Regions from separate parts of the Bradyrhizobium sp. LA2.1 genome, predicted to be linked through region 2. Evidence: predicted binding sites of a transcription regulator. Region 2 holds the regulator's gene; each other region holds the start of a gene.
What was found. Region 2 encodes LexA, which represses DNA repair genes until DNA is damaged. Its sites were predicted from a motif close to TGTTCNNNNTGTGTTCNG; they were not measured.
Positions count from the first base shown of each region.

Region 1 (3,275 bases), on a different contig from region 2:
TTTTTACGCGCGCATTCTCAAGCTCGGCCCAGGCGCCGGGAAACGGCGACAGGCCGTGGATGTGGCGCAGCACGGCGCGCGCGGGCCTGGTCCAGTCGATCCGCGCTTCGGCCTTGTCGATCTTGGCGGCGTAGGTGACGCCATCCTCGCTCTGCTTCTTGAGCTGGAGCCCGCCGCGGGCGAGCGCGGCCATCGCGCGCACCATCAGATCGGCGCCGAGCCGGGAGAGACGGTCATGCAGATCGACCGCGGTCATGTTGTCCGTGATCGCAAGACGCTCGGCCATGGCGACGTCGCCGGTGTCGAGACCGACATCCATCTTCATCACCATGACGCCGCTCTCGGCATCGCCTGCCATGATGGCGCGGTTGATCGGCGCGGCGCCGCGCCAGCGCGGCAGCAGCGAGGCGTGCAGATTGTAACAGCCGAGCTTCGGCGCATCGAGGATCGCCTGCGGCAGGATCATGCCGTAGGCGACGACGACAGCGGCATCGGCGTCAAAGGCGCGAAACTCGTCGAGCGCTTCGGGCGTCTTCAACGACTTCGGCGTCAGCACGGGAACGCCGAGCTTTCGCGCGGCTTCCTCGACCGGGGTCGGCTGCAATTGCAGGCCGCGCCGCCCGCCGGGCTTGGGCGCGCGCGTATAGACCGCCGCGATCTCGTGGCCATGCGAGACCAGCTCGAGCAGCGTCGGCACGGAGAAATCGGGCGTGCCCATGAAGATGAGGCGGAGGGGCATGTGGCGAGACAATCCTCGGAAACGAGCAAGTTACTCGTCATGGCCGGGCTTGTCCCGGCCATCCACGTTCTCGCTGCTCGCGGCGGCAAAGAACGCGGATGCCCGGCACAAGGCCGGGCATGACGGCGGAGGACGTGGCTACTCCGCGCGCTTGGCGGCTTTCTCGAACTTCTTGATCACGCGGTCGCGCTTGAGCTTTGACAGATAGTCGACGAACAGCACGCCGTTGAGATGGTCGATCTCGTGCTGGATGCAGGTGGCGTAGAGGCCTTCGGCGTCCTCCTCGTGCACCTTGCCGTCGAGGTCGGTGAAGCGCACGCGCACCTTCGCAGGCCTTTCGACCTCCTCGTAATATTCGGGGATCGAGAGGCAGCCTTCCTCGTAGACCGACAGATCCTCGGAGGAGGCGATAATTTCAGGGTTGATGAAGACACGCGGCTCCGGCTTTGTCTCGCCGTCCGGGTCAGGCTTGGCGAGGTCCATGGTGATCAGCCGCAAGGGCTGCGCGATCTGGATCGCCGCGAGCCCGATGCCGGGCGCGTCGTACATGGTCTCGAACATGTCGTCGGCAAGCTTGCGGATCTCCGTCGTGACCTTCTCGATCGGCTTGGAGACCAGACGCAGCTGCTTGTCGGGCAGGATGATGATTTCTCTGAGGGCCATGGCCGCGATTTAAGCCGCATGCCGGATGCGGTCAATGCGGCGAGGAACTCCGTTAACCCTTCGCTAACCATAAAACTTCAGGTTTCGTTAACCATAAAAATTAGGGGGCTATTAACCATAAGCGTTCGCTATTCGTTCGCGGAGGGTGTCGAATCGGCTACAAGGGCCGCCATGAACGAGATCATTTTCCTGGCTGGCGACTGGCCGGTCCGCACGATCGATGCGCTGATCGGCTTCGGCGCCCTCGTCGTCATCCTGCTGGTGGTGATCGCGGTGGTGATCGCGCGCTCCGGACGGCGCGGGGCGGAACTCGCCATGGCCAATGCCATCCGCGCGGACGAGCTCGAGGAGCGCCTCAGCCAGGTGCTGCACGCCCAGAGCGAAGCCGCCGGCCGAGCCGACGCCATGACCCAGGCGCTGGCCGGCCGCCAGGCCGACATGACGCGCGCGGTCAACGAGCGGCTGGATTCGGTGACCCATCGGGTTGGCCAGTCGATGGAACACTCGACCCGCAACACCATGGAGAGCCTGCGCGCCCTGCACGAGCGGCTCGGCATCATCGACAACGCGCACAAGAACCTCACCGACCTCACCACGCAGGTGACGACCTTGCGCGACGTGCTCGCCAACAAGCAGTCGCGCGGCGCCTTCGGCCAGGCGCGGATGGAGGCGATCGTCCAGGATGGTTTGCCGAAGGGCGCCTACGAGTTCCAGTTCACGCTCTCGACGGGAAAGCGACCGGACTGCGTGGTGTTCCTGCCCGACCAGCGGCCGCTCTGCATCGACGCAAAGTTTCCGCTGGAGGCGATGACCGCGCTGCACGATGCGCGCACCGACGAGGAGAAGCGCATCGCCACGCAGCGGCTGCGCGGCGACGTGATGAAGCATGTCAGCGACATCGCCGACAAATATCTCGTCGCCGGCGAGACCCAGGAGATGGCGCTGATGTTCGTGCCGTCGGAATCGGTCTACGCCGAGATCCATGACGGTTTCGACGACGTGATCCAGAAGGCCTATCGCGCCCGTGTCGTGCTGGTGTCGCCTTCGCTGCTGATGCTCGCGATCCAGGTGATGCAGCAGATCATGAAGGACGCGCGCATGCGCGACGCCGCCGACCAGATCCGCACCGAGGTGATCAAGCTCGGCGACGATTTGGGACGCCTGCGCGACCGCGTGCTGAAATTGCAGAAGCATTTTGCCGACGCCAACGAGGACGTGCGGCAGGTGCTGATCTCCGCCGACAAGATCGAGAAGCGCGCCGGGCGAATCGAGGAGCTCGATTTCAGCAAGACCGATGCGCCGGAGGGTCCACATCTGGTGGCAACCGGTGCCGCGGACCTGTTCCCGAGGAAGCTCCAGGCGGGGGAGTGAGTTGTTCACCTCTCCCCGCTTGCGGGGAGAGGTCGGATCGCCCTTGCGATCCGGGTGAGGGGGTACAGGTCTCGCGTCGATCTCGCGCGCGGAGAGAGGCCCCTCACCCCGCCCTCTCCCCGTAAGAACGGGGAGAGGGAGACGAGGCAGCGCCCCCAGAATCTGCTAACACCTCTCCATGACCGCACCCGACGCGACCTCCCCTGCCAGCCCCGACACGGCCCCCACCTCCTGGCGCGACGGCCTGGCCGTGTACCTGCAACCGCGGGTGCTGATCGTGCTGTTCCTCGGCTTCTCGTCTGGGCTGCCGCTGGCGCTGTCGGGCTCGACGCTCCTGGTGTGGATGCGCGAGGCCGGGGTCGACCTCAAGACCATCGGGCTGTTTGCGCTGGTCGGCACGCCCTACACGCTGAAATTCCTGTGGGCGCCGCTGGTGGATGCGCTGCATGTGCCGCTGTTCACGCGCGCATTCGGGCGGCGGCGCGGCTGGCTGCTGTTCTCG
Region 1 is NZ_JBEPQI010000006.1:352,895-356,169, reverse strand. Features, by position in the region: gene fmt (methionyl-tRNA formyltransferase) at 1-739, opposite strand, end outside; gene def (peptide deformylase) at 878-1,402, opposite strand; gene ABIB95_RS14300 (DNA recombination protein RmuC) at 1,574-2,773, shown strand; gene ABIB95_RS14295 (AmpG family muropeptide MFS transporter) at 2,952-3,275, shown strand, end outside.
Region 1: the regulator LexA is predicted to act here: its motif matches at 1,525-1,542, upstream of ABIB95_RS14300 (DNA recombination protein RmuC).

Region 2 (3,275 bases):
CTCACCCTTCATCGCAGAGCGGATGACGCAGGATAAATCATCCTGCGCGGCCACTGTTTTGCCTCTGCGCCTGCACTCGGCTAGAACTCTCGCCGCCGATTTGCCCGAACGGGCCCAGCAGGAGTTTTCACCCGTGGCCCTGATGCCGGTTTCCGACGCGCTCGCCGCGGTGCTGGCGGGCGCAGAGCCGCTGCCTGAAGAGATGATCGCGCTCGACGCGGCCTTCCACCGTGTGCTCGCGCGCGACGTCGCCGCGCGGCGCACGCAGCCGCCGCAAGCGATGTCGGCAATGGACGGCTATGCGGTGCGCGCGGTCGATGCGGCCAAGATCGACTCCCAGCTCACCCTGATCGGCGAGGTCGCGGCGGGCCGCCCGTTTGCGGGATCGGTCGGCGCCAGCGAGGCCGTGCGTATCTTCACCGGCGGTGTCGTTCCCGATGGCGCTGATGCGGTCGTGATCCAGGAGGACACGATCACGGACGGCAAGCGCATCACCATCAAGGAAGCCGCCGTAACGGGGCGGCACATCCGCCCCGCCGGCGTCGACTTCTCGGAAGGCGACGTGCTGCTGCGCAAGGGGGCCCGGCTCACCGAGCGCGACCTCGCGCTCGCCGCCGGCATGAATTACCCGCAACTGCCAGTCCGACGACGCCCGAAGGTCGCGATCCTCGCGACCGGCGACGAGTTGGTGATACCGGGCACCACGCCCGGTCCCGGCCAGATCGTCTATTCCAACGGCTACGCCCTGCACGCGCTCGCCCGCAGCGAGGGCGCCGATACCATCGACCTCGGCGTTGCCGCCGATACGCTGGAGGCCACCACGGCCGGCATCGGCCGCGCGCGGGAGAGCGGCGCGGACATCCTGATCACGACCGGCGGCGCCTCTGTCGGCGACCACGATCTGGTCCAGCAGGCGCTGAGGGACGAAGGTATCTCGATGGCGTTCTGGAAGATCGCGATGCGGCCCGGTAAGCCGATGATGAACGGGCGGCTCGGGGCGATGCGTGTGATCGGCCTGCCCGGCAATCCCGTGTCATCCTACGTTTGCGGCTTCCTGTTCATGGTGCCATTGATTCGCGCGCTTTCGGGCCGTTCGATGATTCATCACCGCCGCGAACGCGCGGTGCTCGGCCGCGATGTCGGCGCCAACGACCAGCGCGAGGATTACCTGCGCGCACGCCTCGAGCTGCGCGACGACGGCACGCTCGTCGCCCTTCCGGTCAATCACCAGGATTCCTCGCTGCTTGCGAATCTCGCTGCGGCACAGGCACTTCTCGTGCGCGCGCCATTCGCGTCGAAGGCCGAAGCCGGCACGCCTTGCGAGGTCTTGCGGTTGCCCGTCTAAGCGCTTCGTTCGCGTGCGTTCCGCGAACTTTGTCGCGTTCACGGTAAATTAAGCAGTTGCGGAACATGTATCGAACATATAGTGTCCGTTCATGATTTGTTTCGAGAATGTAGCGGCTTACTGCTGAATTCAGCGTCTCGGAATCGAACGACATCAACCGGGGGATTTTGGTCGAGATGTTAACGCGCAAACAATACGAGCTCCTGCGGTTCATCAGCGAACGGCTGAAGGAAAGCGGCGTGCCGCCCTCCTTCGATGAGATGAAGGACGCGCTCGACCTGCGCTCGAAATCGGGCATCCATCGCCTGATCACTGCGCTCGAGGAGCGCGGCTTCATCCGGCGCCTGCCCAACCGGGCCCGCGCCATCGAGGTGATCAAGCTGCCCGAGCTTCAGGCCGCTGCCGGCAGCCGCCGCGGCTTCACGCCGAGCGTCATCGAAGGCAATCTCGGCAAGGTCCGCACGACTTCGAGCCCACCGGCGGACGAGGGCGAGCGCCCCGTCGCGGTCCCCGTGATGGGCCGCATCGCGGCCGGTACGCCGATCGAGGCCTTGCAGACCCGCAGCCACACCATCAGCGTACCGCCTGACATGCTCGGCTCGGGCGAACATTACGCGCTCGAAGTGCGCGGCGATTCCATGGTCGAGGCCGGCATTCTCGACGGCGACATGGCGCTGATCCAGCGCAACGAGAGCGCCGATACCGGCGATATCGTGGTGGCGCTGATCGACGACGAGGAAGCAACCCTGAAGCGCTTCCGCCGCCGCGGCGCCTCGATCGCGCTCGAGCCCGCCAACGCCGCCTATGAGGTCCGCATCCTCCCGCCCAACCGGGTGAAGATCCAGGGCAAGCTGATCGGGCTGTACCGGAAGTATTGATACCGGACGCGCCGGTATTGGTCATTTCGCGCCCCGCGCGCTTTCGATCGGCATCGCCGATCCGAGATTGGAGCGGACGATTGTCCGCTTCCGCTGGATAGTCTTTCTGGTTTCGCGCAGATTATCCGGCCCCTCCTCCAGCGGTAAATCCTCGGCACGCCGCACGAAGCAGCCCTGCTTCGCGGCCTTCAGGTTCGAGGAGAAGTCATGCGCCGGATCGTTCTGAGCACAATTGCTGTGGCGCTGATCGCAGCATCAGCGTCGCAAGCCTTGGACGTGCAAGCCTTGGCCGTGCAAGCCTTGGCCGCGCAATCGCGGCCCCATGTCCGCAAGGACACCGCCGTAGGCGAGCAAGTCCGCAGGGCCCTCGACGCCGTCGGCCAACCGTCGCGGCCGGGCTGGCAATATTCCGGCTGGTCGGCGCCTGCGGGGCGCTGACACGCGCCTGCAGAATGCAAAGGGGCGGGCTTTGTTCCTGGTGGATTCGGGAAAGTTAATGTGATTGCGGCCTGCGGCGGCGAGCCGTAGATTTGCCTACAACCCGGCAGAACGTTTGGTATTTCCACTCTGATAGAGGCCTGCGCCTCGATTAAGAGACGTGGGTCGCTATCCCTGCATGAGGAGCACCCGATGTGTGACTACAGCCTGCATGCCGTCGCGTCGCGTCCCGCCGAAGTCGGCGAGACGATCGTCACGACAACCTTCCGCGGCACCTCGACGCGCGGCTTTGCCTCCGCGGCCGATCCGACCGTCGCGGTCTGCCTGCTCCCGGGGACGGAGCTCGCCTTCGCCGACAACGTCCGCTACGACAATCGCTGGATCTGGACGCGCACCGTCAATTCGCGCGTCGGCAAGTTCGGCAAGATCGATCCGCACATTCCCGATCGCCATCATGATGCGATCGAATTCCCCGACGGCAAATCCGTGCTGGTGACGCAGCTGGTCGAAGGCCAGCGTGCGACCGTGCTGCAGCTACCGGTGACCCAGCCGCTCGGCGAGCGCGAGCACAAGCCGCAGACCATCACCGACAGCCGGACAACCATCACCCGCCT
Region 2 is NZ_JBEPQI010000023.1:19,070-22,344, reverse strand. Features, by position in the region: gene ABIB95_RS34255 (molybdopterin molybdotransferase MoeA) at 134-1,345, shown strand; gene lexA (transcriptional repressor LexA) at 1,522-2,223, shown strand; gene ABIB95_RS34245 (hypothetical protein) at 2,431-2,661, shown strand; gene ABIB95_RS34240 (hypothetical protein) at 2,854-3,275, shown strand, end outside.

Region 3 (3,275 bases), on a different contig from region 2:
GATCGGTCGCGACCTCGATGAGATCGTGATTGTCCTTCAAGCGCCAGAGCAGGCGATAGAGGATCGCAAAGCGCTCGCCGTCGCGATGCAGGATCGCGGCCTTGGCGAGATCGACGAATTTTGCCGAGACATTGAAGGTGCCGTCGTTCACCTCAAGTATCGGAGACGGCGCGGGCGGTGCGAACAGCTCGGCTTCGCCGCCTTGCACGGTCCAGGTGACATCGGTTGGCGGCACATGATGAAGCACGAGGCTGCGTGCGGCTTTGCGCCAGCCGTCGAAATCGGTTTGATTGTCGAGGGTGATGTACTGCATCAGAAGCCAAACCCCAATTGTGTTGCCTTCGGCTTGAACCGTTCGATCAGCCGCGCCTCGTCGAGGCGATGCGGCGCGGGGCGGTGATCGCTGAGGACGATGAACGGCAGCGCCTTGTTGCGGGGCACGTGCAGCCGCGCGAGATCGGAGAGGCGGATCGTGGTGGTGCGCCGTGTCGCGATGATGCGCTCGACCGCCTTGGTGCCGAAGCCGGGCACGCGCAACAGCTCCTCGCGGCTGGCGCGGTTGACGTCGAGCGGGAAGCGGTCGCGATGGCGCAGCGCCCAGGCGAGCTTCGGATCGATGTCGAGCGGCAGCATCGCGCTGTCGTCAACGATCTCCGCAACGTCGAAACCGTAGAACCGCATCAGCCAGTCGGCCTGGTAAAGCCGGTGCTCGCGCAGCAGGGGCGGCGCGCGCAGGGGCAGCGCGCGGCTCGCATCGGGGATCGGGCTGAAGGCGGAGTAGTAGACGCGCCTCAGCCTGTAGGAGCCGTAGAGATTGGCGCTGGTGTGCAGGATGGTGTGATCGTTGGCACTGTCGGCGCCGACGATCATCTGCGTGCTTTGCCCGGCCGGTGCAAAACGCTGCGGCCTGGCCTTCGTCTTCGCGCTGCGGCCTTCCTCGGCCTCGTCGAGCTTCAGCCGCAGCCGGCCCATGGTGCGGCGGATCGCGCGCACATCCTTTTCCGGTGCGAATTGCTGCAGGCTCGTCTCCTCGGGCATTTCGATGTTGATGGAGAGACGGTCGGCATATTTGCCGGCTTCCGCGATCAGCGCGTCGTCGGCCTCGGGAATGGTCTTGAGATGGATGTAGCCGCGAAAGTGATGCTCCTCGCGCAGTTTGCGCGCGACGCTGATCACCTGCTCCATGGTGTAGTTGGGGCTGCGGATGATGCCGGAGGAGAGAAACAGGCCCTCGATGTAATTGCGCCGGTAGAAGTCGAGCGTGAGCTTGACCACTTCGTCGATGGTGAAGCGGGCACGCGGCACGTTGGATGAGGCGCGGTTGACGCAATAAAGGCAGTCGTAATTGCAGGCGTTGGTCAGGAGCACTTTGAGCAGCGAGATGCAGCGTCCGTCCGGCGCGTAGGAATGGCAGATGCCCATGCCCGGCGCGGTCGAGCCCATGCCCTTGCCATCGCTGGAATCCCGCTTCTCGGTGCCGCTGGAGGCGCACGACGCGTCGTATTTGGCGGCATCAGCCAGAATCTCCAGCTTGCGTTGTACGTCCATCGTGGAATCCCTTTGATTCAGCTTACGAATCCGGATGAGCACCAATTCGATTGACTCCCCGGCCGCTGTTAGCTTTATATTAGAACATATCATGAACAAATGAGCCAGCCGCAGGTTCTTATTTTTGAGAACCTCGGCAATCACCTCTGAAGGAGCGGCGTATATGAGCGGCGCACGGATGAACGCGCTTGCGACCTTGCGCGGCCAGATCGAGCGCATCGAGACGGCGGAGGTCGTGCATCAGCACGATCGCGTCGCGCTCGGCCACGGCGAGGTCGACAGCGCGCTGAAGGGCGGACTCGCGCGCGCGGTGATCCACGAGGTGTTTTGCGAGGGCCGGCAGGGAACCGCCGCGACGGGTTTTGTCATGGGGCTTGCGGGGCGTGTCTCGCGGCGCCGGCCGCTGCTGTGGGTGCGGCAGGATTTTTCGGAACTCGAGACCGGCGCGCTGTCGATGAGCGGGCTTGCCGAGATCGGTCTCGATCCGCGCCGCGTGGTGATGGTGCGCGCCGCCGATGTCGAGAGCGCGCTGCGGACCTCGGCCGATGCGCTCGCCTGCGACGCGCTTGGCGCCGTCGTGCTCGAGCTCTGGGGTGAGACGCGACAATTCGATCTCGTGGCGAGCCGCAAGCTGACGCTGGCCGCGCAATCGTCCGGTGTCACCGGCCTGATGTTGCGGATGGCCGCGCAGCCGCTGCCCTCGACCGCGGAGACGCGATGGATGCTGCGCGCGGCGCATTCGCCGCCGGGCCCGGCATGGAGTGCCTGGGGCGCGCCGCGCTTCGATGCCGAGCTCTTGCGCAATCGTCATGGCCCGTGCGGCCGGTGGATCATGGAATGGAAATGTGATGAGTGCCAGTTCTCTGAACCGTCGGCGTATCCTCAGCCTGTGGCTGCCACGCCTGCCCATCGATCGGATTCAGCGGTTCTTCGGCGCGCTGGGTAAGGCCAATGATCCGAGCATCGTTGTCATCAAGGACAACAATGCGCTGGTGATCCATGCGCTCAATGAAGCCGCCGAGCGCCTCGGCTTGTATATCGGCCAGCCCCTGGCCAATGCGCGGGCGATGTGTCCGGACTTGAAAGTGTTCGACGCCGATGTCGTGGCCGATGCGAAGACGCTCAGCGACGTCGCAGACTGGTGCGACCGCTTCACGCCGCTGGTGGCGCTCGATCCGCCGCACGGGCTGTTTCTGGACATCACCGGCTGCGCGCATCTGTTCGGCGGCGAGGCTGCGTTGTTGCAGACCTTCGTCCGCGCGCTCGCCCGTCAGGGTTTTGCCGCCAGCGCGGCGATCGCCGGCACCTCGGTCTGTGCGCGCACGCTGACGCGGCAGGCCTCCGGCACCATCGTTGCCGATGGCGGGGAGGCGGCGGCGATCAGCCGGCTGCCGGTGTCCGCGCTCGGTGCGGGCGAGGCCATCACCACTGGTCTGCGCCGCGCCGGCCTGAAAACCATCGGCGATGTCGCCTCGCGCGAGCCGCATGAGATCACGGCGCGGTTCGGCGCGCGGTTTTCGACGCTGCTCGCGCATGCGCAGGGGCATGGCGATGCCCCGATCAATCCGCGCAAACCGTTGCCGGATTACATCGTGGAGAAGCGCTTTGCCGAACCGATCGCCACCGACACCATGATCGCGATGACGCTGTCGCGGCTCGCCGACACGCTGATCGCGTCCATGGAGAAGCAGGGCAAGGGCGCGCGGCGCCTGGAAGCCGCCTTCTTT
Region 3 is NZ_JBEPQI010000003.1:299,930-303,204, forward strand. Features, by position in the region: gene ABIB95_RS06890 (UdgX family uracil-DNA binding protein) at 1-313, opposite strand, end outside; gene ABIB95_RS06895 (putative DNA modification/repair radical SAM protein) at 313-1,548, opposite strand; gene ABIB95_RS06900 (ImuA family protein) at 1,712-2,494, shown strand; gene ABIB95_RS06905 (Y-family DNA polymerase) at 2,397-3,275, shown strand, end outside.
Region 3: the regulator LexA is predicted to act here: its motif matches at 1,629-1,646, upstream of ABIB95_RS06895 (putative DNA modification/repair radical SAM protein).